Regions from separate parts of the Mesorhizobium ciceri biovar biserrulae genome, predicted to be linked through region 2. Evidence: predicted binding sites of a transcription regulator. Region 2 holds the regulator's gene; each other region holds the start of a gene.
The links. Region 2 encodes LexA, which represses DNA repair genes until DNA is damaged. Its sites were predicted from a motif close to TGTTCNNNNTGTGTTCNG; they were not measured.
Positions count from the first base shown of each region.

Region 1 (7,644 bases), 2.8 Mb from region 2:
GCTTGAGCGAGCCGACCATCGAACGCACCTGGTTGTGCAGGAACGAGCGCGCCGAAGCCCTGACCTCGATCATGTCGCCTTGTCGGCTCACATCGAGCCGTTCCAGCGTCCTGATCGGGCTGTTGGCCTGGCACTGGGTCGAGCGGAAGGTGGTAAAGTCATGCCGTCCGAGCAGGACCTTTGCCGCTTCGTGCATGGCGCCGGCGTCGAGCCGCTTCGGCACCCACCACACCTTGCCCTTGTCGAGCGCGGCCGGCGCGCGGCGGTTCAGGATGCGGTAGAGATAGTGGCGGCCAATGGCCGAGAAGCGGGCGTCGAAACTGTCGGAGACCACCGTCGCTTTCAGGATGGCGATGCACGCCCCGGCCGCCTGCAGATGGGCGTTGACGGCATCGCGCACCTTGTCGCTCGGCCACGCCTTGACGAGGTCGACATGCGCCACCTGCGCAGTCGCATGCACGCCGGCATCGGTGCGGCCGGCGGCGCGCAGCCTGATCGCTTCGCCGCAGAATTTTTCGATCGCCTGTTCGATCGCCTGCTGCACCGAAGGCTGATCCGCCTGGTGCTGCCAGCCGGCAAACAGGCTGCCGTCATATTCGATGTCGAGGCGAAAACGCGGCATTTGCGGCTAGAGCTCTCGCCTCGAGCAATTCCAGGAAAAGTGTGAAACGGTTTTCCGTTCGGAATTGCGTTAAAACAAAGAGGAGAACAGTTCGCCGTTTCCGTGAAAACGGCTGACTGTTCTACGCGGCGAGAGCGGTGAAGGCGGAGGCGTAGACCAGCCTGCCTGCTTCTGGCGCGTCACCCCAGGCCAGCGCCTGCAGCGCTTCGCCCTGGTATTCGCTTTCGAAGTTCTCGGCACGCGTGTGGCTATAGCCGAAACGCCCGTAATAGGTGGGGTCGCCCAGCACCACGGCCAGCGTCTCACCACCATCCTTGAGGCGAATATGCGCCTCGCGGATCAGCGCGCCGCCAATGCCGCTGCCATGGAACGAGGGCTCCACCGCCAGCGGCGCCAGCGCTACGGCCGCGAAGGTCTTGCCGCCATTCTGGACGAACAGCCGCGAAAACAGGATATGGCCGACCACCTGGCCGTCCTCTTCCGCAACCAGCTCGGCAACCGCGTCGCCGCCGGTCACCAGCGCGTCGACCAGACCGGCCTCCGCCTGCTGGCCGAAAGCGTGTTCCTCGACGAGGCGGATGGCCTCGCGATCCCGCGGCGTTGCCGCGCGTATCGACATCATGCTCATGAGAATTTCAGTCCTTTTTCGATCTTGGCCCCGCGCAGGAATTCCGACGCGGCAGCGGGCTTTCCGCCCGCCCGTTGAACTTCGACCAGCCTGATCGCGCCTGCCCCGCAGGCGACCGTCAGCCGGTCATCGAGAATTCCTCCCGACTCGCCCAAATCTTCCGAAGGCGACAGGCCTTGCGACAGCGTCGAGCGAAGCAGTTTCAGCCGCTCCTGGCGGCCGCCAATTCCTATCTCCGACCAGGCGCCTGGAAAGGGCGACAGGCCACGAATATGATTGTGGACCTCACTTGCCGAGCGAGTCCAGTCCACGCGAGTCTCGGATTTATCGATTTTCTTGGCGTAGGTCACCCCATCCACAGCTTGTGTGGTGAATGTCAGGGTGTTCCCTTCCAACCGCGCCAGCGCTTCCACCATCAAGGCAGCACCGACACTCATCAACCGATCATGCAGATCGCCGGCTGTCATATCGGGTTCGATGGCGCACTTTTCAACCAGCCCGACCGGACCGGTGTCCAGGCCCTCTTCCATGCGCATCACCATCATGCCGCTTTCCAGGTCACCGGCCATGATGGCGCGCTGGATGGGGGCGGCGCCGCGCCAGCGCGGCAGAAGCGACGCATGGCCGTTGACGCAGCCGAGCCGGGTTGCCTCCAGAACCGCCTTCGGCAGCAGCAAGCCATAGGCGACGACCACCGCCACATCGGCCTGCAAGGCGCGAAAAGCGGCCTGTTCGGCCTCGCCTTTGAGCGAAACCGGCGTCCGCACCTCGATGCCCAGTCGCTCCGCCTCGCGCTGCACCGGCGACGGCGTCAGCTCCAGCCCGCGTCGTCCGGCAGCGCGCGGCGGCTGGGTATAGACGACTGATATCTCATGGCCAGCCTCGGCGATCGCGCGCAAGGTCGGCACCGAAAACTCCGGCGTACCCATGAAGATGACGCGAAGGGGCATTTTTTCTTCCGGTATCCTGTCTTCTTGCTCGCGCAGTGTGCCGGCTCAGGCATCCGCTTCAAACGGGTTTACGAGCTTCAGGTCAAGGCCGTCGAAGTCGCGGGACGACCGTCGCGCTATCTTTCCGCTTCGATCTTCTCCATGATTTCCGCGTATTCATCGCCAATTGCGCTTTCAGATACGAAAGCCGAGCGAATTGCAGCCCACGCCGAGAGGCTCGACTCCTCTCGGGCCGGCCTCTCCGCAACTATGCCTTTGCGCAGAAGGCCGATGGCCTTGTCCGAGACGCTCTGGCCGACCTCGCGCGCCGCCAGTTCGATCTCGCGCTTCAAAGGCTCAGGAATGTCCCTGATCAGCATGTCGACCGTCGGCATCTCCATTTGGTGGCAATCCTGCCGACAATAGGCCTGGAGGGGACTCCCGTACCTTATCCCGCGAGCTTGCCCGGCACCTTGTCCCTGGCGAGCTTCTTGAATTTCTTTACCACCATGTCGCGCTTCAGCTTCGAGATGTGATCGATGAACAGGACGCCATTGAGGTGGTCGATCTCGTGTTGCAGGCAGGTCGCCATCAACCCCTCGGCCTCTATCTCCTGCAATTTGCCGTCGCGGTCGAGATATTTGACCCGCACGGAGGCGGGGCGTTCGACCTCGGCGTAATAATCCGGGATCGACAGGCAGCCTTCCTCATAGACGGAGCGCGCGTCGGCGCTCTCCAGGATTTCCGGATTGATGAAGACATGCGGCGCCGGCGTCTCGTCTTCCTTGGCGAGATCGATCACCAGCAAGCGCAGCGGCTCGCCGATCTGGATTGCCGCCAGCCCGATGCCCGGCGCATCATACATGGTCGCCAGCATGTCGTCGGCTAATTTGCGCAAAGGCGCGTCGACACGCTCTACGGGCTTGGAAACCTGGCGCAGGATGGGGTCGGGAAGGATGATGAGCGGCTTGATCGGCATGGCGTTCCACCTAAGACCTCCAGCGAAACGCGTCAACCGGTTGGCATCAGGCGCGTTCACGTTTTGATCTATGCTATCGCGGCGAATCGTCTATGCTGTCCACATGAATGATTTGAGCACCATCCTTTCGGAGCCTGTCGCCCGGCTTGGCGCCACAACGATCACGCTCGGCCATGCGCTGGCCTTCGGCGTTTTGCTGTTTCTGGCCCTGTTCGTGGCGCTGGTCATTGCGTTGTGGCGGTCGGCCAAGGCGCGCGCCGTGGCGGCCGCGGAAGCCGCCGATCATGCCCGCGATGCGGAAGTGCGGATGGCCGGCATTCTGCAAAGCCAGGCCGAAATGCAGGGCCGCATGGGCGCCATTGCGGAAGTGTTCGGCGCACGGCAGGCGGAACTGACGCAATCGATCGGCCAACGCCTCGACGCCATGACCGGCCGGCTCGGCCAGACCATGACCGAGCAGACCAAATCCACGCATGAGAGCCTGGCCAAATTGCAGGAACGGCTGGCGATCATCGACGTCGCGCAAGGCAACATCCAGTCGCTCGCCGGCCAGGTCGTGCAATTGCAGGCGATCCTCTCGAACAAGCAGACGCGCGGCGCGTTCGGCCAGTCGCGCATGGAGGCGATCGTTGCCGACGGCCTGCCGCACGGTGCCTATGAGTTCCAGGCGACGCTGTCGAACGGCAGCCGGCCCGACTGCCTGGTGAAGATGCCGAATGGCGCGCCGTCGCTGGCCATCGATGCAAAATTTCCGCTGGAAGCCTGGAACGCCATCCGCGCCGCCGATGGCGCCGATCTGCAGAAGGCAGCTTCGCAGGCCTTCCGCCGCGACATCGAGATCCATGTCCGCGATATCTCGGACAAATACCTGATCCAGGGCGAGACGCAGGACACTGCCTTCATGTTCGTGCCGTCGGAATCGGTGTTCGCCGAGATCCACGAGAATTTCGAGGCGATCGTGCACAAGGCGCACCGTGCGCGCGTCGTCATCGTCTCGCCGTCGCTGCTGATGCTGTCGATCCAGGTCATCCAGGCGATCCTCAAGGATGCCCGCATGCGCGAACAGGCGCACCTGATCCAGGGCGAGGTCATCCGGCTGATGGAGGATGTTGCGCGTGTCGATGAGCGGGTGCGCAAGCTGCAGGTGCATTTCGGCCAGTCGGCCAAGGACATCGACGACATACTGGTTTCGACGTCGAAGGTCACCAAGCGCGGCCAGAAGATCGAGGCGCTGGAATTCGGCGCGCAGCCCGACGGCGATGCCGCCGTAGACGCCGCGTCACGAGGTCCCGCCGCCAAGGTCGATACCGGCGCGCGCGTTGCCGATTCGAAAACCGGGCAGCTCAGGCTGAGGGTCGTCGAAGGCGACGATTGAGGCGCGGTGCCGGACCGGCGCTACTGCTCCTCCAACGTGGTCATGCCCTGAAATTCAGGCAGCCAGTGCAGCGCCGAGCGGTGCCATTTCTGCTGTGTCGGGATCAAATCCTGGCGCTGCCGCGCGGTCCCCACGCGAATTCCATAGACCTTCGGACCATCTCCGACAGACGTGGCGTAAAGATGCGAACCGCAGTCGGCGCAAAAGGCCTGGGTGCGCTTGGCGCCGCTCGCCACGATCTTGATGTAGATTTTCGGCGTGCCCTTGGTGATGCGATAGTTGCTTTCCGGCGCCGGAACCGTAAGGCGAAAAGCCGTGCCGGTCAGTTGCTGGCAATCCGTGCAGTGGCAGATCGTGGTCTCTTCCGGATCGACCTCCGCCTCGTAGGTGATGGCGCCACAATGACAGCCGCCGTCTATTCTCATCTTCGTTCCTCCAAAGCCCCTTCAATCTAGCGGCGCTAGGCCGTGAGGCAATGGCACGGTTTTAGTCCTGGGCAGGATCGGATGCGGAATCGATCAGCCTGCGCCGCTGCTCCCAGGTGCCTGACGTCTGCGGCTTGACGAACAGCCGTGTGATCTCCGGCATTTCCTTCTTCAACTGCGCCTCCAGGCGCTCGACGCAAGCTTCGATCTCGGGCGCCGTCAAATGGTCCTCGAACTCGATGCTGAGCCCGGCGACGATCTCTGTCGGCCCCATATGGACGGTCAGGACGCCGTTCGCCCGCTGCACCGCCGGATCCTGCTGGGCGATCGCCAGCACTTTCATCTGCACCTCGGGCGACGCCGGCTCGCCGATCAGCAGGCCCTTGCTTTCGCGGGCCAGGAAGATCGCGGTCGCGCCAAGGATCAGCCCGATGCCGATAGAGGCGGCGCCGTCGAGCTCCGGCATCTCCAGCAGTTCCGCCGCCAATATGCCGGCGAAAGCGACGATCAGGCCGAGAAGTGCCGCACTGTCCTCGAACAGCACGGTGTAGACGCTCGGATCCTTGCTCGACTGCACGGCCTGCAGCCAGCCTTGCCTGCCCTTCTGCCGGCGAAACTCCTTCAGCGCCACCCACCACGAACTGCCTTCGAACAGGAAGGAAAGGCCCAGAACAATATAGTTTACCTTGGCGTTGGCGACCGGCTCCGGCGCCATGATATGGACCACGCCTTCGTAGAACGACACGCCGGCGCCCAGCGCGAAGACGAGGAGCGCGACGATGAAGCTCCAGAAGTAGAGTTCGCGGCCGTGGCCGAGCGGATGCGTGCGATCGGCCGGGCGAGCGGCGCGGTGCATGCCGTAGAGCAGCAGGCCGCCATTGCCGGTATCGACCAGCGAATGGACGCCCTCCGACAGCATCGCCGAACTGCCGGTAAAGGCGGCGGCGGCGAACTTGGTCAGCGCGATGGCGAGATTGCCGGCGAGCGCCGCGTAGATCACCTTTTTTGAGCCGCCGTGCCCGGCCATGGCATTTGCCCCCGTTCAAGGCGCAGTCTAGCGGCCAGGCCGCTAAAGCTCCACAGGCATCACACCGCGCGAATGTCGGGTCGTCCACGGCAGCGGCCATGAGAGATCGGTCTATGGAAAACGGCGACTACTCGATGATCTCGCTGGTCCACACCTTGAAGCCGGCAAGCGTTCCCGGGCCGAAAATATGGGTCAGCGGCACGTCGGCGGCGTCGCGGCCGGAGGCGATCAGGATGCGGCCGATGCGCGGTGCATTGTTGCGCGGGTCGAAGACATGCCAGCGGCCGCCGAGATAGACTTCCATCCAGGCGCAGAAATCCATGCTTGCCCATGGCTTCGGCATACCGATGTCGCTGATGTAGCCGGTGCAATAGCGCGTTGGGATGTTGAGTGCCCGGCAGAAGGTGACGGCGAGATGCGCGTAGTCGCGGCACACGCCGCTCTGTTCACGATAGGCTTCCGCCGCGGTGCGCGTCGGCCGTGCATTGCCGTAGTTGAAGACGATGTGGCTGTGGACGAAGTCGCAGACCGCCTGCACGCGCGGAATACCCAGCGGCGTGTTGCCGAACAGCCGCCACGCCTCGTCAGCCAGAAGGTCGCTTTCGCAAAAACGGCTGGGCAGCAGGAACAGCAATGTGTCCGCCGGCAGGTCGCGCACCTCGTGCTGCCAGGCCATCAGGTCGCCCATCTCGAAGGTGCCGGGGTCGCGGATCACCGCGTCGGTGCCGAAGGTGAAGCGCCCGGGCGGCGCGACAAGCCGGTTGCACCAATTGCCGAAACTGTCGCGATAGCTTTCGATCGGCACCGGTGGATTGGAGATCAGGAAATCCGGCCGCTCGAGATCGGAGGCCCGCGAATAGTGCACATTCAGCATCGCGATGAGCGGCGTTTCCTGCGGAAAGTCGAAGCTCATCTCGCAGCCGATGTGGATTCGCATTGTCGTCCTGACGGCCTGCCTGACGATCACCCGGCGAAGCTCGGGTCGATGCTGCAGTGCGAAAATGACCATGGCACGGACCGCCATGGTTTACGAGCAAATTAGAGCAATTCCAGGAAAAGTGTGAAGCGGTTTTCCCTCCGGAATTGCGTCAAAACAAAGAGTTAGAGCAATTCACTGTTTCCGCGAAACGGTGAATTGCTCTAGAAACCGGTTGAAAGCGATCCGCTGTCGGCGGCAACAGTCGCTAACCCCTTGCGGTCGGGCGGTTCTCTTGTTTCACTTGGCTTCTCACATCAGGAGGAACGAATCATGGCTAAAGGTGCGATGAAGGCAGGCAAGGAAGCCCGCAAGCCGAAGAAGGACGCCAAGAAGCCCGCTCCGGCTCCGGCGCTGAAGGCGCCGCCGGTCAAGGCGATGAAGCTCAAGGACAAGTAGGTCCGGCGATCCACTTCGCAATAAGATTACGGCCGGCGACACTTGTTGCCGGTCGCTGTTGCTCGAGCGCCCGAAATTCTTATATTGGCGTGGCGGGGACGACCTCGCGCTTCCCCAAATCCGGACGGGACGACCCGCCATTGTTTGACTGATCGTCGGGCGCCGAAATACCTTTCGGGTCCGATGCTCTGATGGAGCGTTGTCGATGTCGTGGATTCTTCTCTTTTTCGCTGGCTTGTTCGAGATCGGCTGGGCAATCGGCCTCAAATACACCGATGGCTTCT
Region 1 covers NZ_CP015064.1:100,663-108,306, forward strand. Annotated here, with positions in the region: gene truA (tRNA pseudouridine(38-40) synthase TruA) at 1-622, opposite strand, end outside; gene A4R29_RS00495 (GNAT family N-acetyltransferase) at 744-1,250, opposite strand; gene fmt (methionyl-tRNA formyltransferase) at 1,247-2,200, opposite strand; gene A4R29_RS00505 (plasmid stabilization protein) at 2,317-2,559, opposite strand; gene def (peptide deformylase) at 2,628-3,158, opposite strand; gene A4R29_RS00515 (DNA recombination protein RmuC) at 3,262-4,533, shown strand; gene A4R29_RS00520 (GFA family protein) at 4,554-4,958, opposite strand; gene A4R29_RS00525 (cation diffusion facilitator family transporter) at 5,020-5,985, opposite strand; gene A4R29_RS00530 (transglutaminase-like domain-containing protein) at 6,113-6,922, opposite strand; gene A4R29_RS35300 (hypothetical protein) at 7,235-7,360, shown strand; gene sugE (quaternary ammonium compound efflux SMR transporter SugE) at 7,566-7,644, shown strand, end outside.
Region 1: A4R29_RS00515 (DNA recombination protein RmuC) is a predicted target of LexA. The motif match lies at 3,212-3,229, and genes of this name have one in related genera.

Region 2 (7,644 bases):
TGTCCAGTCATCCGCAAGCCCGTTCAAAGCTTCGTGAGCACTGCGCAGGATCTTGCGGGCGTCATCGGTGAGCAGAAGGGCCGCCTTGTCGTCGATCGGCAGCGGTCGGGTGGCAAACAGGAAAGCCGCGCCGTCGACGAGCTCCACCAGCGTCTTGGCGCGCTCCTTCAGGCCCGGAAGCGCTGCCAGCAACTGCGCCTTGGTGCTGTCGTTCAGGCGTGCGGCGATCGCCGGGCCACCTTCGAGGTAGGGCAGGGTGGCGATGAAGATGTCGAACAGTTCGGCATCGCTCATGCGGCGCATATGCGCGCCGTTGATTGCCTCCAGCTTGGCGAAGTCGAAGCGCGCCGCGCCCTTGTTGACGTCGCCGATGTCGAACCAGGAAATCATGTCCTTGATCGACATGATCTCGTCGTCGCCATGGCTCCAGCCGAGACGCGCCAGGTAGTTGAGCAGCGCCTCCGGCAGGTAGCCCATGGCGCGATAAGCCTCGACGCCAAGCGCGCCGTGCCGCTTCGATAGCTTGGCGCCATCGGCGCCGTGGATCAGCGGGATATGCGACATGGACGGCACGTTCCAGCCCATGGCGTTGTAGATCACGGTCTGGCGAGCGGCGTTGGTCAGATGATCATCGCCGCGAATGATATGGGTGACGCCCATATCATGATCATCGACGACGACGGCATGCATGTAAGTGGGATTGCCGTCAGAACGCAGGATGATGAAATCGTCGAGATCCTTGTTGGGAAAGCGCACGTCGCCCTGGACCCGGTCATGGACGACGGTCTCGCCTTCGGTCGGCGCCTTGATGCGGATGGCGCCCTTGGCGCCTGCGGGTGCCTCTGAGGGGTCGCGGTCGCGCCAGCGGCCATCATAGCGGGGTGGCAGCCCTTTGGCTCTGGCGGCCTCGCGCATGGCCTCCAGTTCGGCTGGCGTGGCGTAGCAATAATAGGCCTTGCCGATGCGCACGAGCTCCTCGGCCACCTCGCGGTGGCGCGGCGCACGCTCGAACTGCGACACCGGCTCGCCGTCCCAGCTCAGGCCAAGCCAGGAAAGCCCGTCGAGGATAGCAGCCGTCGCGGCTTCATTGGAGCGTTCGCGATCGGTGTCCTCGATGCGCAGCAGCATCGTGCCGCCGGTATGCTTTGCATACAGCCAGTTGAACAGCGCCGTGCGCGCGCCGCCTATGTGCAAATAGCCGGTGGGCGAGGGGGCAAAACGGGTGACGACCTTGTCGGACATGGAACTCTCGGAAACCATCTGAAGCGGGGTGCGGTCGCGCGGACTTTCGCGCTTTGCGCGTTCATGTAGCATAGGGTGTCGAGGGCGCAAGGGGCAGACCCGATGGCTGGACGAGGCTGGGGCTCGGATCAGGGCGAGGACGCTGCCATTGGCGTCAGCGAACGGTCCCTGTTTGCGCCTCTGCCAGCCTCATTGCCGCCGCCGTCGCCCCTCGTGCCGGATTACGGCAAGCTGCCCTTGCAAACGGGTATCGCCGCCTCTGTTCCTGTTGCCGAAACCGGCAGGATCGTGCGCGTGCGCCGGCAGATCGGCCTGATATCACTGCCTCGCCTGCGCCACAGCGTGAACACGGCGGCGAGCCTGGAACTCGACCGGGGCGTGGCCTTCCTGCTGGTACCGGTCTGCCTTGCGATCGGAGCGATCGGCTATTTTTCGCTGACGGCTGAACCCGACTTTGCGAGACCTGTCGCGGTTGTCATCTTGACGGGGATCTGTGCGCTGGTCTCGCGCTCATGGCCAAAGACCCATCTGTGTTTCATGGCGGCGCTTTTGTGCGCCCTAGGACTGCTTGCTGCCAAGGTCGAGACGTGGCGTGCGGGCACACAAATGTTGGGCTCGGAAATCTCGACGCAGGTGACCGGCCGCGTCGTCTCGCTCGACCGGATGGAAACTGGCCGTATCCGGCTGACCATCGACGTGACATCGACCGCAAGACCGAAACTGCGCTATGCGCCGGAACGGGTGCGGCTTTCGGCACGCAAGATCCCGGCTGACGTGACCGCAGGCTCCCTCATCACTGGATATGCCAAGCTTTTGCCGCCGACCGGGCCGGTGCGGCCGGACAGCTATGATTTCTCCTTCGACAGCTATTTTGCCGGCATCGGCGGCAGCGGGTTCTTTCTCGGCAACCCCAAGCTTGTCGTCAGCGATGATGGCGACATGCCGCTGTCGGCCCGAATTTCCTCCAGCGTGGAAAATGCCCGTGAAGGCATTGCCGACCATATCAGGGCGAGCGTCGGCGGCGCCGAAGGCGAGATCGCCGCGGCGCTGATCGTCGGCGTGCGCGCCGGCATTCCCGATGACATCAATGAGGCGATGCGACGTACCGGCATCTACCACATCATCTCCATTTCGGGACTGCACATGGCTCTGGTCGCCGGCACCATCATGGGGTTGCTGCGCGGCGCCTTCGCCTTGTTTCCCGATTTTTCCGCGCGTCGCCCGGTCAAGAAGTATGCCGCTGCCGCCGCACTGTTCTCGATCGCAGCCTACCTCGTCATCTCAGGTATCGTCGTCGCCGCCGAGCGCAGCTTCATCATGCTGGCAGTGATGCTGATTGCAGTTCTGTTCGATCGAGCAGCACTCACCATGCGCAATCTGGCGATCTCGGCGATCGCCGTCATCGTGGTGTCGCCGCATGAGGTGGTCGGCCCGAGTTTTCAAATGTCGTTCGCCGCGACCGCGGCTCTGGTCGGCGCTTATGCCGGCTGGGCGGATCACCGCGCGGGAAAAGCAAGACCGCCGCCGCCGAAGCGATCCTTGCCCGGGTTCCTGACACGAAAATTCCTGCTGGCGGCAATCGGTCTGGCCATGACCTCGATCATCGCCGGCAGCGCCACGACGCTGTTTGCCATCTGGCATTTTCAGCGTGTGTCGCCGCTCAGCCTGTTCGCCAATCTCGCGGTTATGCCGATCGTCACCGTCGTCATGTTCCTGGCCGTCGCCAGCGCGCTGCTGATGCCTTTCGGATTGGATTGGCCAGCTCTCTACCTGATGGGCAAGGGCCTGACGATGATGATCGCCATATCGGGCTGGATCTCCGAGCGTTCGCCTGTCGATGGGGTCGGGTTGATTTCGCAGCAGTCGGTCCTGCTGGTGGCCATTGCCCTGGTCATCGCGACGATGGCGACGACATGGCTGCGGCTCGCGGCTCTGCCATTCGCGTTGGCAGGCTTGCTGACCGTCTCGGATACGCGCACGCCCGATGTGCTGATCTCAGAAGACGCCCGGCTGGTGGCGTTGCCGATCGGTGGCGGTGAGCTTGCCGTCAGCCGGCAACGGCCGAACGAATTCACCGTCGACAACTGGAAACGCGCGCTGACATCGGAAACCATCGTCGTTCCGGAAGTGTTCGACAACAGCGATGGGCAATTCGACGTCGCGGATGCCGTTGAGCTACCGCCGGGATCGCCGTTCTATTGCTCCTCAGGCGTTTGCGTGGCCAGGCACATGTCCGGTGCGATCATTGCCTATGTCGAGGACCGCAAGGACACCTGGAAAGCCTGCGGCTTCGCCGAACTGATCGTCGTCAAGGACGCCACCGCCTATGACGCCTGTCACAACCCGCTGGTTCTCGTCATCACCAAGCGGCAACTGGCTCGCAAAGGCAGTGCCGCGGTCTTCTTCGATCGCCAATCGGCGACCACGCCGGCGACGATCAGCTTCGCGGTGGACAGCCCATATCGGCCCTGGCACACGCAACGCAGATACTCTCGCGAGGCGAGGGGGCTGGCACCCTTCAAGAAACCCGAGAAGCCAGTGGTCAACCCACAGCCGTCTCAGTAGCGACGGATCAGGCCGACGAGCTTGCCTTGCACCTTGACCCTGTCCGGCCCGAAAATCCGTGTCTCATAGGCTGGATTGGCGGCTTCGAGGGCAATCGAGGCGCCCTTGCGGCGGAACCGCTTCAGCGTCGCTTCCTCTTCATCGACCAGCGCCACGATGATCTCGCCGGGGCTGGCCGTGTCGGCGTTACGGATGATAACGGTGTCGCCGTCGAAGATGCCGGCCTCGATCATCGAATCGCCCTTGACCTCCAGCGCATAGTGCGCGCCGCCCATGATCATGTCCGGCGGCACCGAAATCGAATGCGTCTGATGCTGGATGGCATCGATCGGCACGCCGGCGGCGATGCGACCCATGACCGGGATCGAAACGGCAGAGACCGCATCGTCGTCATTGCCGGGCGAAGGCATCCGCGAAGGCGCCGGCTTGATCTGCCGGCCAAGAGCACCACCCTGACCAAGACTGCCCTGGATGACGCTTGGCGAAAACTTCTTTGCCGCATTGAGGCCTGGCGCGATCGAGTCCGGCAGCCGCAGCACTTCCAGCGCGCGGGCCCGATTGGGCAGCCGGCGGATAAAGCCGCGCTCCTCAAGGGCCGTGATCAGCCGATGAATCCCGGATTTGGAGGCAAGGTCGAGCGCCTCCTTCATTTCGTCGAAGGATGGCGGAATGCCGCTCTCCTTCAGGCGTTCATGGATGAACATCAGCAGTTCATGTTGCTTGCGTGTCAGCATGGCGGCCCCCAGGTTCCCTGAAACCAGAATCGAAAAACAAACCCAGAACAAACACTATCTGTTCCAGTTGTGTTCTGCAACCGTTTAAAGTTTAATGAATTTGTTAAGGCTGCTGAAATTATTTGGCGCTTGCCAGCGGGTTACGATCGACGGGCGCCACCTTCGGCAATGCGCCTGCTCACATTGAAATTGTTATGGTTAATGACCTGTGGCTTATCCTCTACCAAAGCTTGGCATTATCTGTCGATCGACCTCGACAAGGGGCGATTGCAACCTTCGGGACGTTCGTTGGCCGTGAACGAAACGGAGCCAAAACGCCAACGTCAGTTGGGCATTTTGGCTGGAAATTCAGCTCTCCGTTATTTGCCAGGCAGTGAGGGCAGCGACGGCGGATCGCCGGGATCGGTGCGTCAGGTAACGGCTTCCTTGACGGCGAAACGCTGGTCCTTCCATGCACCCGTGCGCAGAATGTCTTCCAGAACCTCAACCGCCAGCCACACATCCTTGTAGCTGACATAGAGCGGCGTGAAGCCGAAACGGATGGTCGACGGTGCGCGGAAGTCACCGATCACCCCGCGCTCGATCAGCGCCCGCATGATTTGATAGCCGTGGACGTGAAGGAACGACACCTGGCTGCCGCGCCTGGTCGCGTCGCGGGTAGTCTCCAGCGCGAGACCGTAGGCGCCGCACTTGGCTTCGACGAGCTGGATGAACAGTTCTGTCTGCGCGACGCTCTTCTTTCGCAATGCCGCCATGTCGACGTCGCTCCAGATGGCAAGCGCGCCTTTGAGCGCCCGCATCGACAGGACCGGTTGCGTACCGCACAGAAAACGGCGGATGCCGGTGCCGGCAACATAACCCCGTTCGAAGGCAAAGGGCCGCGCATGGCCCCACCAGCCGCTGAGCGGCTGGCTGATATCGCCGTGGTGGCGCTGCGCGGCATAGATGAAGGCCGGCGCGCCCGGACCGCCGTTGAGGTACTTGTACGTGCAGCCGACAGCGAAATCGGCATTTGCCTGATCGAGCTCGACGGGCAGGGCGCCGGCGGTGTGGCAGAGATCCCAGACGATCAGCGCTCCGGCCGTATGAGCCCTGCGCGTCAGCGCCGCCATGTCGCGCAGTTCACCCGATTTGTAATTGACGTGGTTGACCAGCACCACCGCCACGTTTTCGTCGATCAGCTCTTCGATGGTCGGCGCGTCGACGCCCGCGAGGCGCAGCAGGACGCCATCCCGGGTCGAGGCCACGCCTTCGGCGATGTACAGGTCGGTGGGAAAACTGTCACCTTCGGCGACGATGGCTGACCGGCCGGGCCGCATCTCCATCGCTGCGTGCAGCACCTTGTAGATGTTGGTCGATGTCGTGTCGCAGACAACGGTCTGGCCGACCGCGGCTCCTATCAGGCGTCCGAGCTGGTCGCCGAGTTCGATCGGCATCTCGAACCATCCGGCCGTGTTCCAGGCTCGGATAAGATCTCGGGCCCATTCCTGCGTCGCCGCCTGCTGCAGCTCGCCGAAAACGGCATGAGATGCTGCCCCCAGTGAATTGCCGTCAAGATAGATCACCCCCTCCGGCAGAATGAAACGGTCGCGCATGGCCCGCAGCGGATCCGTGGCATCCATCGCTTCGACTGCGGCGAGATCAGGAATTCCACTCATGGTCAGTCCCCGGTTGTTCGCGAAGGGTTTCCGCCACAGAGCGTCCCTTCAGTGAGCCTGTTCTCATTTCGATGATGTCAGAGCCGGGTGCGGACCGTCCACAGCTCCGGAAACAGCACGACCTCGAGCATTTTCTTCAGATACGAAGCGCCCGACGTGCCGCCGGTGCCGCGCTTCAGACCGATGATTCGCTCCACCGTGGTGACGTGGTTGAAGCGCCAGCGGCGGAAATAATCCTCGAAGTCGACCAGCTTCTCGGCCAGTTCGTAGAACATCCAGTAGCGCTGCGGATCGCGGTAGATAGCCTGCCAGGCGACCAGGACCTCTTCATTCTCGGTTCGCGTCTCACGCCAGTCCGTGCGCCTGGCATCGGCACCGATGTCGAATCCGTGGCGCGCCAAAAGCAGCAGCGCTTCGTCGTAGAGCGATGGCTCGGCCAGGATGGCTTCCAGCTTTCCGCTGAGGTCAGGCCGATGCTTGTGAGGGCCGAGCATGGCCAGGTTGCGGTTGCCGGCCATGAACTCGATGGCGCGATACTGCCAGGACTGAAAACCCGAGGACTGGCCGAGCGCGTCGCGAAACTCGGTATATTCGCTGGGCGTCATCGTCCGCAGCACATCCCAGGCATTGTTCAGCTGCTCGAAGATGCGCGCGACTCGCGACAGCATCTTGAAGCTCGGCTCGAGCCGGTCGGCGCGGATCGAGCGGATCGCGGCGCCAATCTCGTGCAAAGCGAGCTTCATCCACAGTTCCGAGGTCTGGTGCTGGATGATGAACAGCATCTCGTCATGCGCCGACGACAGCGGCGTCTGCGCCTCCAGCACTTTCTCCAGGTGCAGATAGTCGCTGTACGACATGCGCTCGTTGAACGACATCTGTGCGCCTTCGGACGCCGGATCGTAGGGCTCGCTCAATTGACTTTCTCCGTGCGCAGCCGGAAGCGCTGGATCTTGCCGGTCTGGGTCTTGGGCAAAGCAGCAATGAATTTCACCGATCGCGGGTATTTGTAGGGCGCGATCGTCGCCTTGACATGGTCCTGCAGGCGCTTGGTGGTCAATGCGTCAGGCGCCGCGCCCTGCACCAGCACGACATGCGCCTCGACGATCTGGCCGCGCTCGGCGTCCTCGGCGCCGATCACCGCGCATTCGGCGACGTCGGGATGTGACAGAAGTGCGGCCTCGACCTCGGGGCCGGCAATGTTGTAGCCGGCGCTGATGATCATATCGTCGGAGCGCGCGGCGAAATGGAAGAAGCCGTCCTCGTCCTGCGTGAAGGTGTCGCCGGTGATGTTCCAGCCGTCGCGCACGTAGTCCTTCTGCCTGATATCGGCCATGTAGCGGCAGCCGGTCGGGCCGCGCACCGCCAGCCTGCCGGTCGCGCCGCGCGGTACTTCGCGCATCTCGTCGTCGACGATGCGCGCCTCGTAGCCGCCGACCGGCTTGCCG
Region 2 covers NZ_CP015064.1:2,947,153-2,954,796, forward strand. Annotated here, with positions in the region: gene gltX (glutamate--tRNA ligase) at 1-1,242, opposite strand, end outside; gene A4R29_RS13600 (ComEC/Rec2 family competence protein) at 1,345-3,807, shown strand; gene lexA (transcriptional repressor LexA) at 3,801-4,541, opposite strand; gene kynU (kynureninase) at 4,952-6,199, opposite strand; gene kynA (tryptophan 2,3-dioxygenase) at 6,277-7,113, opposite strand; gene A4R29_RS13620 (AMP-binding protein) at 7,110-7,644, opposite strand, start outside.

Region 3 (7,644 bases), 3.1 Mb from region 2:
TCCAAGGCAAAGCAGATCACCTCGCGGATGTGCGGGTCATCGTCGGCGACGAGGATGTGATGCGGCATGGATCAGCGGCCCGGCATGGAAGGTTCGATAGCGGAGGGAATCACGAACGGCTCCTTGGTGTCGAGATATCGAAGCAGCCGCCAGTCGCGAAAGCTCCAGGCCCGCCAGTTCTGCTGGATAGTTCGATACCAGATTTCGTCGCTGCCGCGCACGCCGGCCAGTTCGCGGACAGTGCCGGCGGCCGCCGTCTTGCCCTGGTGCTCGAGGAAGCGATCAAGCGCGGGAAACGCGCCCGGACCGAGCGAGTGAAGATACCAGGCGTCTAGGGGAATGCCCTGGCCGGTCATTTCGAGGGAATGGTCGACATTGTAGTTGGCGATCGTTGCTGCGAAATTGATGAAACAGCCGGCATAAAGCGTCAGGGATAACGTCAGAAGATTGGCGGACAGCAGCCATTCGTTGGATTTTCTAAGCGCGATGCGGGCAATGATCAGGGCAAGGCCTGCTGCCACCAGCCCCATCCAGACAAAGGCGGCGACGCGCCAGTAGGTCAATGCATAGATGCCGATATAGAGGTCGAGCCGCAGGATCGACGAGATGACCAGCATGATGTTCTGCGCCACCCAGGCATAGACCAGCCGGCGGATCAGCGGATCGGCCGAGGTTTCGCTGCCGGGTCGCAGCGCTGCCAGCACGAAGCCGGCGGCAAGCAGTGCCGTGACGATCAAGGGATAGGCGCCACGATGCGCGTAGGAGGCGTAGCTCAGCCCATCGGGAAGCGCTGCCCCGCCCCACAGATAGGCGGCGTCGAGCGCCGTCTGCAGCGCAAACAGGATGTTGAAGACGATCAGGGCGCGCAGGATGGCGGCCTTGCCGAACAGGATGTCTTCGATGGTGGTGGCGGTTTTGCCGGCTTGAGCGCTGACCGCCGGCAACGCGCGCGGGATGCGGCGAATCAGGCGCGGCAGGCGCGGTCGCAGAAAAGCCCAGACAGCGGCGAGCACGAACAGCCAGAAGGCAATCCGCGCCAGCTGGATAAGATCGAGCAGCCTCACGAGATCGATCAGCGACAGCCAATAGTCGATGACCGGATTGGCGGCACCGAACAGCGCCAGGAAGACCGCGCCCAGCGTCAGCGGCATCACCCAGACGGCGATCGCCGCCAGCCGGATGCGACGCCCACCGAACCGCCGCGCCGTCCTGCGCCAGCGGATGAAATCAATGACGAAGCGGAACGGCGCCGCCAGCCCGAACAGCACGATCTGCCCGGCAATGCGGGCGATGCTGTGCCGCAGCCGGCCGCTCAACGAAAGCGCGAAGACGGTCAGCGCCGCCAGCGCGATCGAGACCGACAGGGTGCTGACGTTTTCAGCCAGCGGCAGCAGCGCGACAAGCATGGCGATGGGCTTGAGCCAGACCCGGCCGTCGTTGAAGGCGGCCGGGTGCACAGCCACGACCGCCGCGGCAATCAGCAGGGCGAACAGGAAAACCGTGATCCCGGCGGGCTGGCCATAGAACAGAAAATCCGCGAGCGCTGCCAGCAGGATGGCGACACCGAAACGGCTGCAATAGCTCGGCGCGGCGGAGAACAACGCTGTCATGACCTGGCTTTCCTGATGGCTTCCAGCCGAACCGTTGGCGGGCTTCTGCGGACAAAGGGAATGAGGGTTGCGACGGGACACGCGCGCGGCGGATCGGCCAGCCACCAGCCCTCGCTACGCAGTCGGTGAGGCAGGGACCAACGGGGCTTTGCTCGCTTGTGCATGCCGCTTGTCTCGCAAGCGGGCGGGGAAACGGCAGGGCGGATCCGAGGAGGTTTTCCGCAGGCCCGTGCAGTTTTCGTGCAGGGGTAAACGCTGCCGATCTCCCCCCTCGAGGGGGGAGATTGGTAGCTTCATGCCCCGACTTGCCTCGACCAACCACAAGCGGCATAGATCATCCATGGAAACCTATCGCCCGCGCCGCTCCGTGCTCTACATCCCGGCCTCCAGCGACAAGGCCTTGGCCAAGATCGCGCAGCTTGCCTGCGATGCCATCATCATCGACCTGGAAGACGCCGTCGCTCCGGCCGACAAGATCGCCGCCCGCGAAAAACTGGCCGGCATTTTCGCCGGCCATTCCGAGAGACGCTGCGAGATGATCGTGCGCATCAATGCGATATCAGGCGAATGGGGCGCCGACGACCTGCTGGCGGCCGCAAGCTGCGAACCCGACGGCATCCTTCTGCCCAAGGTCGACACGCCGCGCGACCTGCTCGAGGCCGGCGACGTGCTTGACGACAATTTTACCCCCGACAGCGTGAAACTATGGGCGATGATCGAGACGCCCAAGGCGCTGCTCAACATCGGCGCCATCGCCGAACTTGGCCGCGATCCGGCCTCGCGGCTCAATTGTTTCGTTGCCGGAACGAATGATCTGGTCAAGGAGACCGGCATTCTGGCGACGCCTGACAGGCGCTACCTCGTGCCATGGCTGATGCAGATGGTGCTGGCCGCACGCGCCGGCGGCATCGACATGCTCGACGGCGTCTCCAACGATTTTCGCGACCTCGACGCCTTCGCCCATGAATGCGCGGAAGCCGCGGCCATGGGGTTCGACGGCAAGAGCCTCATCCACCCGGCCCAGATCGAAGCCGCCAACCGCGCCTTCGTGCCGTCCACGGAAGCGGTGGCCGAGGCACGCTCGGTGAAGGAAGCCTTCGCGCTCGCCGAGAATGCCGGCAAGGGTGTGATCGCGCTGAACGGCAGGATGGTCGAACGGCTGCACCTGGCGCAGGCCGAAAAACTGCTGGCGAAGGCAGCCGCCATCGGGTCATAAATGCTCGATGGATGCGAGCGGGCTACAGCTACTCACGACAGGAATTGAACAATGAAACTCTACCGCTTTCTGTCCGCTCCGGACGATGCCAGCTTCTGCCACAAGGTGACAGCGGCGCTGAACAAGGGCTGGCATCTGTTCGGCTCGCCGACCTATGCCTACGACAAGAAGGCCAAAGCGATGCGTTGCGGCCAGGCCGTGGTCAAGGATATCGACGGTCAGGAATACGGGCCCGATACCAAGCTGAGTGACTGGTAGATTTGAAAAGCTCCGACGCAGGGTGTGTTGAGATTCAGGTCAGGCCGAGTCGAAAATGGTGGTTTCCGAGAACCGGAGCGGAGCGTACTTTTGGGTACGTGAGCACAGTTCTACCGCGACGCGGTAGAGCGGGGAAGCGCAGGAAGCCATCATTTGCAGGCGGGCATCACCTGAATATCAGCGCACCCTACTCCGCCGCCTCTTCGATCTTCTCCATATCTTCGTCCGACAGGCCGAAATGGTGGCCGATCTCGTGGATCAGCACGTGGGTGACGATGTCGCCCAGCGTCTCTTCGTTCTCGGACCAGTAATCGAGGATGGCGCGGCGGTAGAGCGTGATGCGGTTCGGGCCTTCGCCGGTCTGCGGGTTCCAGCGCTCGGCGATGCCGCGTCCCTCGAACAGGCCGAGCAGGTCGAATGGCGTTTCCAGCGACAGATCGTCCATGATTTCGTCGGTTGGGAATTCGGCGATCTGGATGACGATCTCGCCGGTCAGCTTGCGAAAATCCTCCGGCAGATGGGCGTACGCCTCCAGCGCCAGGAACTCCATTTCGTCCATCGAGGGCGAGAGTTCGTCGTGCCAGGTGCGGGTCTTGTAGATGCGGGCCATGCTTTGTCCTTTGATCCCGGCATATAGGCTTTCGCACCGGAATCGGCAAATGAACGGGCCGATGCGCCTGCGCCATCCCTGCAGAGAGGAATAAATTCCCCATGACTCTGCTTGACTCTTGGGATGCGCTCTGGAATCTATAGGAACATAACAGGAACAATTGTGAATGGAAGCTGACCGTCATGGCGATGACCGCCGTGGCGCGGGAGACTGTTTTTGCCCTGCGCCGCCAGATCGCGAAAATCGAGGGAACGCTGCCCGAGCGCTTGGCTGCGCCGGCAGCCGCACCCTTTGATGCTGACGTCAACACTGATCTCACAATCGTCCGGCGTGGCATTGCCGCGGCGTTGCCGGATGCGTTCCTGCCTATCGGCGTTGGGCGCCTCGATGCCGCCCTGAGCGGCGGGCTGCCGAAGGCCGCCCTGAGCGAAATCCATGGGCTTGAAACCCGCGATGCCGGGGCCGTCGCCGGCTTCGCTTTGTCGCTCACCAGCCTGATCCTCAAGCAAACGCCGGGGCTGCCGGTGCTGTGGATCGGCACATCGGAGATTTTTCGCGAGGCCGGCTTTCCCTATGCCAGGGGGCTTCACGCCTCGTTCGGCATCGAGCCGGAGCAATTGCTGTTTTCCGAGGCGCCAAGGCTCGTCGATGCACTGTGGGTCGCCGAGGAGGCGGCCCGGATGACGGCGCTCGCCGCCGTCATCCTGGAAATCCGCGGCAATCCGCAGCGGCTTGACCTGACCGCGACACGCCGGCTGCATGCAAGGGCGCAAGCGGCCGGCCGGCCGGTGTTCCTGCTGCGGCAGGCGGCTGGGCCCGAACCGACGGCGGCACCCGTCCGCCTCATCGTCGCCTCGGCGCCGGCGGTGCCGCGCGACACCATCGCCGGGCCGCTGGCCGGCTCGATCGGCCGCCCGGCCTTCACCCTCACCATCGGCAAGAGCCGCACGGCCCTGCCTGGACAATTCACACTGGAGTGGAACCCCGATGAACGCGCATTCGACGAAAGAGCGGGCGACGAAGGAGCAGGTGGGGAAAGAAACCGGCCAAAGAATCCTGTCCCTGTGGTTTCCCTATCTGGCGGCGGAAAGGATCCTGCGCCAGCGTCTGGGGCGGTCCTGGCGTTCCCGGCCGTCGGATCACCCCTCTCACCCGCCGCTCGTGATCAGCCATCGCGACCGCAACGCACAGCGCATCTCGGCCCTCGACGAGCGGGCTGAGGCGCTGCACCTGAAGCGCGACATGGGCATCGCCGATGCGCGCGCCATGCATCCGTCGATCGACGTCGTCGAGGCCGATCCGGAAGCCGATCGCCGCCTGCTCGAAGGCCTCGCCGACTGGTGCGACCGCTACACCCCGCTGGTGGCGCTGGACGGGGCAGACGGCCTGTTTCTCGACGTCACCGGCTGCACCCATCTGTTCGGCGGCGAGCGCGCCATGCTGGACGACATCCTGTCGCGCTTCTTCCATCAGGGTTTCGATGTCCGCGCCGGGCTTGCCGCGACGCCGGGCGCTGCCTGGGCGGCGGCACGCTTTTGCGGCGACCGCATCATTGTGTCAGGCGAGGAGGAGGCGCTGCTGGCGCCCCTGCCGCTGGCCGCGCTGCGCATAGAACCTTCGACCCGCACCAGCCTGGAAAGTGTGGGCCTGCGCACGGCGGGCGCCGTCATGGCGGCACCGCGCGCGCCGCTCGCCCGCCGCTTCGGCGCCCTGCTGCTCCTGCGCCTCGACCAGGCGCTTGGCCGGCTCGACGAGGCGGTGTCGCCGCGCCTGCCCGTCGCGCCGCTTTCGGTCGAACGCCACCTCGCCGAACCCGTCACCCTGACCGAGGACATCGAACGGCTGGTGGGCATGCTGGCGGCGACCTTGAAGACCGACCTCGAGCGCCGCGGCGAGGGCGCCCGGACGCTGGCGCTGCTGCTCTTTCGCGTCGACGGCGCCGTCAGCCGCATCGCGCTCGGTACCTCGCGGCCGATGCGCGAACCCATGCTGATCCAGAAACTGTTCCATGAAAGGCTGGCCGCGCTCGAACAGGATATCGATGCCGGCTATGGTTTCGATCTGGTGCGGCTCTCGGTGTTGGCATCAGCCACCTTCGACATGCAGCAGGCCGATCTTGCCGGCGAGGTGACCGACGACGGCGCCGATATCGCGCTGTTCGCCGACCGCATCCGCGCCCGGCTCGGCGATGGCGCGGTTCTCCGGCCGGTCGCGGTCGAAAGCCATCTGCCGGAGCGTGCCGTCGCCACCATCCCCTTCACCGACGCGCCGTGCCGGACCACGCCGCCGAAGAAGCCGGACAGGCTGCAGGCACCAAAAACCATATTTCCGCCGGAACGACCGATCCGGCTGTTCCGCTCGCCCGAACCCATCGATGTGCCGGCCACCGAAATGCCGGAAGGACCGCCGCTGAACTTCCGCTGGCGGCGCGCGCTCTACCGGGTCAAGCGCGCCGAAGGGCCGGAACGCATCGCCGCCGAATGGTGGCGGGAAGCGCCAAGCGACGAGGCGGCATCGACGCGCGACTATTTCCGCATCGAGGATGCCGACGGCCGCCGCTACTGGCTCTACCGGCAAGGCCTCTACGGCGGCGCCTCGCAAGTCCCGCCGCGCTGGTTCCTGCATGGAGTCTTCGCATGAACGCGCTGACCGTCATTCCCTATGCCGAGTTCGGCATCCAGTCGAATTTCTCCTTCCTGCGCGGCGCCTCCAAGCCGGAGGAGCTGGTGGTCGCGGCCAAGCTCCTGGGCTTCTCGGCGATCGGACTTGCCGACCGCAACACGGTGGCCGGCGTGGTGCGCGCCTGGCAGCAGGCCAAGGTCGAAAAACTCTCCTATCACCCCGGCTGCCGGCTGGTTTTTGACGACGGCACGCCGGACATCCTCGCCTATCCCCAGGACCGCAAGGGCTGGGGGCACCTCTGCCGCATGCTGACGCAAGCCAATCTGCGCGACGAGAACGAAAAAGGCGCCACCCTTCTCCAGCGCGGCGACCTGCTCGAATGGGGTGACCTGATGTCGCTGGCGGTCCTGCCCGGTCTGTCGACGGGGGCGCAAGACAGTCTTGCCTTGCTTGGTGAGCTCAAGGGCCGTTTCGGCAGGAACCTGCGGCTTGGCGTTTCGCCCGACTACGCCGGCAATGACCGTTTCCGCATCGAGCAGGCGGCAGCACTTGCCGAGAGCGCCGGCATTCCGCTGATGGCGACCAACGACGTTCTTTATCACACCGCCGAACGACGCCCGTTGCAGGACGTGCTGACCGCGATCCGCCTCAACACGCCCGTTGCCGAGGTCGGGCTGCAACTCTCCGCCAATGCCGAGCGCCATCTGAAGCCGCCGATGGAGATGGGCCGCCTGTTCCGCCGGCATCCGCAGGCGCTGGCCGAGACGCTGCGGTTTGCGCAAGAGCTGACTTTTTCGCTTGGCGACCTCCAGTACAACTACCCCGACGAGCCGACGGAATCGGGTCTTGGTCCACAGGCTGAGCTGGCGCGACTGGCTCGGGAGGGGGCGGCGAACCGCTATCCGGCTGGTGTGCCGGATTCCGTGACCAAGCGCATCGAGGAAGAGCTCGCTTTGATCGAACGCCTCAACTATGCCCGCTATTTCCTGACTGTCTACGACATCGTCAAGTTCGCGCGCAGCAAGGATATTCTCTGCCAGGGACGTGGATCAGCCGCCAATTCGGTCGTCTGCTTCTGCATCGGCATCACCGAAGTGGGGCCGGAAAAAATCGATTCGCTCTTCGAGCGCTTCATTTCCGAGGAGAGAAACGAACCGCCGGATATCGACGTCGATTTCGAGCACGAAAAGCGCGAAACCGTAATCCAGTACATCTACGAGAAATACAGCGGCAAGCGCACGGCACTTGCCGCCGCCGTCATCAGCTATCGCGGCCGGTCGGCGCTGCGCGAAGTGTCGAAGGCGATGGGCCTGTCCGAGGATGTCAGG
Region 3 covers NZ_CP015064.1:6,089,921-6,097,564, forward strand. Annotated here, with positions in the region: gene A4R29_RS28825 (response regulator transcription factor) at 1-68, opposite strand, end outside; gene A4R29_RS28830 (DUF4153 domain-containing protein) at 72-1,610, opposite strand; gene A4R29_RS28835 (HpcH/HpaI aldolase/citrate lyase family protein) at 1,951-2,826, shown strand; gene A4R29_RS28840 (DUF1737 domain-containing protein) at 2,878-3,084, shown strand; gene A4R29_RS28845 (metallopeptidase family protein) at 3,272-3,694, opposite strand; gene A4R29_RS28850 (ImuA family protein) at 3,877-4,914, shown strand; gene A4R29_RS28855 (DUF6504 family protein) at 4,856-6,334, shown strand; gene A4R29_RS28860 (error-prone DNA polymerase) at 6,331-7,644, shown strand, end outside.
Region 3: A4R29_RS28850 (ImuA family protein) is a predicted target of LexA. The motif match lies at 3,836-3,853, and genes of this name have one in related genera.

Region 4 (7,644 bases), 2.7 Mb from region 2:
GTAATTCTCGTCGACATGGCCGTGGCGTGCGAGGTCCGTGTAGATTGAGGCAATGAGATCGGCATGTTGGGCCGGCGCGATCCTGCGGTAGTCGGGCAGCGCGCAGGCTTCCCACAGCAGCGCCACGCGCTTGGCATTGGTGGTGAGTGCGCGGATGTCCTCGTCGCGCGACAGATGCTCGAGCGCCTGTGCATCGACGGCAGGCAATGCCCGTGTCAGTCCCTCGACCGGGGCGTTGGTTTCGATCGAGCGCTTCAGCGCGTCGAGGCTGGCAAAGTCGAAATGTGCGGTGCGCCATTGCAGCACCTTCACCGGGTCGAAGTCGTGGCCTTCGATCTTCTTGATCAGATCCTCGTCCAGCGGGTCGACCTGGCCGGTGACACCGAACGTGCCGTCGCGCAGATGCCGGCCGGCGCGGCCGGCGATCTGGCCAAGCTCGGCCGCCGTCAGATTGCGATACTGGAAGCCGTCGAACTTGCGATTCTGGGCGAAGGCGACGTGGTCGAGATCGAGGTTGAGACCCATGCCGATGGCATCGGTGGCGATGAGGTAGTCGACATCGCCGGACTGGAACAGCGCCACCTGGGCGTTGCGGGTGCGCGGCGAGAGCGCGCCGAGCACGACGGCGGCACCGCCCTGCTGGCGGCGGATCAACTCGGCGATGGCGTAGACCTCGTCGGCGGAAAAGGCGACGATCGCCGTGCGCCGCGGCAGGCGGGTCAGCTTCTTGGAGCCGGCATAGGCAAGATGCGACAGCCTCGGCCGCGTCACCACCGAGACACCCCTCAGCAGGCGCTGCAGGATACTTTGCATGGTGGCGGCGCCCAGCAGCAGCGTTTCCTGGCGGCCGCGCAGGTGCAGGATGCGATCGGTGAAAATGTGGCCGCGCTCGAGGTCGCCGGCGAGCTGCACCTCGTCGATGGCGACGAAGGCGGCGTCGGTCTCGCGCGGCATGGCCTCGACGGTGCAGACCGAATATTTGGCGCCCGGTGGCTGGATCTTTTCCTCGCCGGTAATCAGCGCAACCTTGTGGGCGCCGACCTTTTCGCAGACGCGGGCGTAGACCTCGCGCGCCAGAAGCCTGAGCGGCAGGCCGATGATTCCACTCTCATGCGCCACCATGCGCTCGATGGCGAGATGGGTCTTGCCGGTGTTGGTCGGCCCGAGCACGGCGGTCACGTCGCGGCCCGACAGGATCAGCGGCTCAGTGTGTTTGGGCTGGATGTTCATCAACCTAGAATAAGGCTTCCGGGACCTGGAGATAAGGCTTCTGGCCTCTGGTTGTCGGGAGCGTGCCTCAAATGGGCGCGTATGACAGGCGACACATAGGGATTTCGGGCGCGAAGCGAAAGCGGAATGTTCCGTCGGCAGCCAGAAGGTGGTTCTGTCAAGCTCTCAATCAGATGCGGATTAACGGATGGAACGAGTCTGGAACGAATCGGCGACGAATCAGTGACTCCTGCAGATTCAGCTTTTGTTCACGGCTATATGTGGATTTCACGGCCGCGACACGCACCACATGCTGAATCGCTGAACTGGCCCGTTTCGTGCTAAGAGGGCATTGCCATTAACCTTTGCCGATAAACGATCACAGTGGCTTGGCATGCCTCGACCAAGGCTATGAACTTGTTGATCTTTCTTAATCCGCGTTAAGCAATTGGCAGGGGATTCAGGCTGTCGTCGTTAACGTTCAGCTCAAAGCCGGAACGAATCGGCGACGAATCAGCGATAGCGGAATTTTCCCGTTTTGTTCACCCCAATATCTTGTGTTGTGAACAGCTTATCCACCGAGAATCCACAGGCTTGGAAGCAGGTTTCGCACAGGCCGGCCGGGCCGCTGTTAACCTCTGCGTGCCGGATTGGGTCAGCAGCCGTGCTGTCACTTCGAAGGACCATAGCGCCAACGAAAACGGGCCGGCGCGCCGGCCCGTCGATCTCTGCGCCTACATCGCCGTCGTCAGGCGAAATACTGGCCGCCATTGGCCGTGATGGTCGAGCCGGTGATGAAGCCGGCATCTTCGGATGCGAGGAAGACGACGCAGCGCGCGATTTCCTCGGGCTCACCGAGCCGGCCGACAGGAATCTGCGGAATGATGCGCTCGTTGAGCACCTTCTCGTCGATCGCCTTGACCATCTCGGTGGCGATATAGCCGGGACAGATGACGTTGACAGTGATGCCGGCGCGCGCCCCCTCTTGGGCGAGAGCCTTGCTGAAACCGATATCGCCGGCCTTGGCGGCGGAATAGTTGACCTGGCCGGCCTGGCCCTTCTGGCCGTTGATCGAGGAGATGGTGATGATGCGGCCGAACTTGCGGTCGCGCATCCCGCTCCACAGCGGATGCGTCATGTTGAAGACGCCGGACAGGTTGGTGTCGATGACCTCTTTCCACTGCTCGCGCGTGATCTTGTGGAACATGGCGTCGCGGGTGATGCCGGCATTGTTGACCAGCACCGAGACCGGGCCGAGATCGGCCTCGACCTGCTTGATGCCGGCGGCGCAGGCATCATAGTCGGCGACCGACCATTTGTAGACCGGAATGCCGGTCTCGGCCTTGAATTTCGCCGCTGCGGCGTCATTGCCGGCATAGTTCGCCGCAACCGAATAGCCGACGGTCTTCAATGCGATCGAGATCGCCGCGCCGATGCCGCGCGATCCGCCTGTGACGATTGCTACCTTGGTCATGCATTTCCCCTTTTTTGATATCGCCCTGTTGTCGGGCTTGGCAGGCACTGGATACAGAACGGGCGGCTAAAGCGCGTCGCGCTGAAGTAGGTTCAGGCGATGCGCTTCAGATGTTTGGTTTTATGCATGTCGGTGTTCCCAAAACCGCTGCGCACTTTTGGGCGACATGCATGCACGCCGCCCGTTTAGTGACTTTCTTCAGAGTGCTTCGACACACATGGCGACGCCCATGCCGCCGCCGATGCACAGGGTAGCGAGACCCTTCTTGGCGCCGCGCCGGCGCATTTCGAAGACCAGCGTGTTGAAGACGCGAGCGCCGGACGCACCGATCGGATGGCCGATGGCGATGGCGCCGCCATTGACGTTGACGATCGAGGGATCCCAGCCCATGTCCTTGTTGACGGCGCAGGCCTGCGCCGCAAAGGCTTCGTTGGCCTCGACCAGGTCGAGATCGCCGACCGACCAGCCGGCCTTTTCCAAGGCCTTGCGCGAGGCGGGAATGGGTCCGGTGCCCATGATCTGCGGATCGACGCCGGCGGTTGCCCAGGACACGATGCGCGCCAGCGGGGTGATGCCGCGCCTCACCGCTTCCGCTTCGCTCATCAGCAGCGCGCCGGCGGCGCCGTCATTGATGCCGGAGGCGTTGGCGGCGGTTACCGTGCCGTCCTTGTCGAAAGCCGGTTTCAGCTTGGTCATGGCGTCGATCGTGGCGCCGTGGCGGATGTATTCGTCCTGGTCGACGATGGTGTCGCCCTTCTTGCCCTTGATGGTGACGGCGACGATCTCGTCCTTGAACTTGCCGGCCTTCTGCGCGGCCTCGGCCTTGTTTTGCGAGGCGAGCGCGAACTGGTCCTGGTCTTCGCGGGTGATCTGGAACTGACGCGCGACGTTTTCGGCTGTGTTGCCCATGTGGTAACCGTTGAAGGCGTCCCACAGCCCGTCCTTGATCATGGTGTCGATCAGCTTGAAGTCGCCCATCTTGACGCCGGCGCGCAGGTGCTGGGCATGCGTCGAAAGCGACATCGATTCCTGGCCTCCGGCGATGATCACCTTGGCATCGCCGATGGCGATCTGCTGCATGCCGAGCGCGATGGCGCGCAGGCCCGAGCCGCAAACCTGATTGAGGCCCCAGGCGGTGGTTTCCTTGGGCAGGCCGGCATTGATCGATGCCTGGCGGGCCGGGTTCTGGCCTTGCGCGGCGGTCAGCACCTGGCCGAGGATAACCTCGTCGACCTCGCCTGGTTCGACGCCGGCGCGTGACAGCAATTCCCTGATGACGACGGCCCCGAGCTCATGCGCCGGGGTGGCGGCGAAGGCGCCGTTGAAGGACCCGACCGGCGTGCGCGCCGCACTGGCAATGACGATGGAAGCGGACATTTTCTTCTCCAGACTTCAAGGGTGTTGTTCTGTCGTTGGGGACTTTTCTTGCCCTTTCCCAACCCCAAGTCAAACCGGAAATGGGCATGGCGCCCATGCGCCGCAAGCAGGCCATGCCTTGCCATGGCGGCCATTCGTCCATTGCTGCGCAGCATATTTTGCCTGCTATGCAGCATTTAGTGATCCCGCACTGCACAAACTGCTTGGAATTGTGAGGCTTTTGCGCATATCCTCAAAAAAGGCACAATCGTTATCGGCGGCTTACTCAGAGGCGCGCCGGTGTCCCCGGGAGGATGTAGATGGCCGCTAAAGACGATCCGATCATCATCAAGAAATACGCCAATCGCCGCCTCTACAACACCGGCACCAGCACCTATGTGACGCTCGAGGACCTCGCCGAGATGGTCAAGAAGGGCGAGGAGTTCACCGTCCAGGACGCCAAGACCGGCGACGACATCACGCATCCGGTGCTGACCCAGATCATCTTCGAACTGGAGAACAAGGACGGGCAGAACATGCTGCCGATCCCGTTCCTGCGCCAGCTCATCGCTTATTACGGTGACCAGATGCAGATGATCGTCCCGAGCTTCCTCGAACAGTCGATGCTTGCCTTTTCCAAGGAGCAGGAGCGCTTTCGCGAGCAGATGAAGGGGGCGCTCGGCAAGTCGCCGCTCGACATGATGAAGATCACCACGCCGATCAAGGCGCTGGAGGAACAGACACGGCGCAACATGGAAATGTTCCAGAATGCGATGCGGCTGTTCACGCCGTTCCCGCCTGCGGGCTCCACGCCAGCCGCTGCGACGTCGCCCGAGCCGGCCAGGAAGGAAACGCCTGACAAGCCCGACGATCTTCAGGAACTGAAGGACCAGATCGCGGCCATGCAGCGCAAGCTCGACACGATGTCCTGAGCGCCTGGCGTTCTTGCGGCCTTACACCAGCACGCCCTCATAGCGGCCGCGCGGCCGGATGACACTTCCGCTTGTTATCTGTTCGACCGTGTGCGCGGCCCAGCCGACGCTGCGTGCGAGCGCGAACAGGCGGAACGGTGCATCGCGCGGCAAGCCTAGGCTGCGCGTCAGCGCGGCCAGCCCAAAGTCGATGTTGGGAAGCGCGCCGGTCGCCGCAAAGGCAGCGTCGCGCAGCGACGATAGTGTGCCGTCAACCTCGATCACCGACAGCAGCGCCGCCCCGCGGGGGTCGCCGTCAGGATAGAGCTGATGACCGAACCCCGGCAGCGGCCGGTCATGGCTGAGCCAGCGCCGGATCGTCGCATCGGCGCCATGCCGCGCCGCATCCTCCGCCAGTTGCATCACCGCCTCGCCGGCGCCGCCATGGCGCGGGCCTGACAGCGTCGCGAGCCCTGCCAGCAGGCAAGCGGCCAGCGGCGCGCCGGTCGAGGCTGCGACGCGCGCGGCGAAGGTCGACGCATTCAGTTCATGATCGGCAAGCAGGACAAGCGCACGGCGGATCGCATCGGCGCGGCCGGCATCCACCGACCAGTCCTGCGCAAGCCGCTGATGGACGGGATTTGACCCCGCCGGTGCGCCCAGCGCGGCGGCCAGCACGCCGACCGCGTGCGCGGCATCGGCATGCAGCGAGGCGGCGCTGCGCCCGAGCGACGGGCGCCCCTGGCCGGCAAGCACGGCAAGTTGCGCAAAGGCCGAGGCTCGGCCAGCTTGATGGGGTGCGTCCGGCGACGCTGCTTCGAAAGCCACCGGTTTCGGCAAAGCCCAGAGAACGGCGGCGGCTTCTTCCAGTGTGGCGTGCCCGGAGAGCACTGCGGCGTCCTGCCCGCGATAGATGAGCCGACCGTGCGAGACGGTCGAAATCGCCGTTACGATCGAGGGCTCGCCCCAGGCGATGGCGCTTTCGGCGATGACTGACGGGCTGCGGCCGCGCGCCCGGCGGGTCGCCAGTGCGGCGATATCGTCGGCGCGGTACTGGCTGCGGCGCGGATCGGCGCGGTCGGGCCGCATGCCGATGCGCCCACGGCTGACATAGGCGTACAGCGTCTGCGCCCGCACCTTGAGTCTCTCCAGCGCCTCTTCCCGGGACAACCACTCGGACATATCGAGCCCTGATATTGATTCTATTGATCAAGATTGATGGAAACGTTGCCCATCTCTATCTCCGATCCGGAAATGCTTCAAGGAGACAGGCTATGGCGAATGGGCTCGATGATGTGGTGGCGGCGGAAACCGTGCTTTCCGATGTGGATGGTCTTGGCGGCCGTCTGACGATCCGAGGTCATTCGCTGCCGGAACTGGCCGGCCGTTGGAACTATGCCCAGGTGGTTAGGCTGCTGCTCGACGGCTTCTTCAACGACCTTCCCGATGATGCGCAACTGACGCGGGCGCTGGGACAGGCGCGTGCGGACGTGTTCGAACGGCTCTTGCCCTCGCTGCCTTTGCTGGCGCCGCTCGATGTCTACAGCGCCATGCGCGCCGGCATGGCGCTGCTGCCGGATGGCGAGACCTTGACCGACGCCTTGCTGCTGATCGCGGCGCCCGCCGTGCTGACGCCGGCGCTGCTGCGCCTGCGGCGCGGCGAGCAGCCGATCGCGCCGGACAGCCGCGCCGATCATGCCGCCGACATGCTGAGGATGCTGAGCGGCCGCGTCGCCTCGCCGGCGCTCACAAAAGCGCTCGACACCTATCTGGTGACCGTCTGCGACCATGGCCTCAACGCATCGACCTTTGCGACGCGCGTGGTCGCCTCCACGCAGGCCGGCCAGACATCCTCTGTGCTGGCCGGGCTTGGCGCGCTCAAAGGGCCGCTGCATGGTGGCGCGCCTGGCCCCGTCATCGAGATGCTGGATGCGATCCAGGCGCATGGCGATGCCGCCGGCTGGCTGCGCAACGAGATCGCGCAGGGCAGGCGCATCATGGGGTTCGGCCATCGCATCTACCGTGTGCGCGATCCGCGCGCCGATGTGCTGAAGGCCGTGGTGCGGCAACTCGGCGGCGAGGGCGAAACCGGTCGCCGGCTGGCCTTTGCGGAGACCGTCGAGCAAAGGGCGCTCGAGGTGCTTAGGATCGCAAAGCCGCAGCGTTCGCTGCAGACCAATGTCGAGTTCTACACCGCGCTGGTGCTGCAAGCGGCGGGCTTTCCGCCGCAAGCTTTCAGCAATGTCTTTGCCGCCGGGCGCGTGGCCGGCTGGATCGCGCATGCGCGTGAACAGCAGACGACTGGACGGCTGATCCGACCGCAGTCGCGCTATATCGGGCCGGTGCCGGACCTGGTCGCCTGAGGTTCTTTCGGCGCCTGGCGAGCGACACCGATCCGATCAGGATCCTCCTGGTGGGCGGCCGTGTGGCCGCTCATGACGAAAATTTCATCTCGTCGAAAAATTCTGGCCGCTGTTATTGCGTCGCATTGAGCATATATGCTGCACTGCAACATAAGATCGCTCTTGCCGCAACCAGAGGATTTCGACCTTGGCCGCCAGAAAAACCGCAGTCATCACCGGCTCCACATCGGGCATTGGCCTGGCCATCGCCCAGGCGCTGGCGGCCGAAGGCCATAATGTCGTCGTCAACTCCTTCTCCGACACGGCTGCCGACCACGCCGTCGCGGACGCG
Region 4 covers NZ_CP015064.1:5,679,747-5,687,390, reverse strand. Annotated here, with positions in the region: gene A4R29_RS26835 (helicase-related protein) at 1-1,230, opposite strand, end outside; gene phbB (acetoacetyl-CoA reductase) at 1,958-2,683, opposite strand; gene A4R29_RS26825 (acetyl-CoA C-acetyltransferase) at 2,882-4,060, opposite strand; gene phaR (polyhydroxyalkanoate synthesis repressor PhaR) at 4,360-4,971, shown strand; gene A4R29_RS26815 (citrate synthase) at 4,993-6,132, opposite strand; gene A4R29_RS26810 (citrate synthase/methylcitrate synthase) at 6,225-7,313, shown strand; gene A4R29_RS26805 (3-hydroxybutyrate dehydrogenase) at 7,501-7,644, shown strand, end outside.
Region 4: A4R29_RS26835 (helicase-related protein) is a predicted target of LexA. The motif match lies at 1,419-1,436, and genes of this name have one in related genera.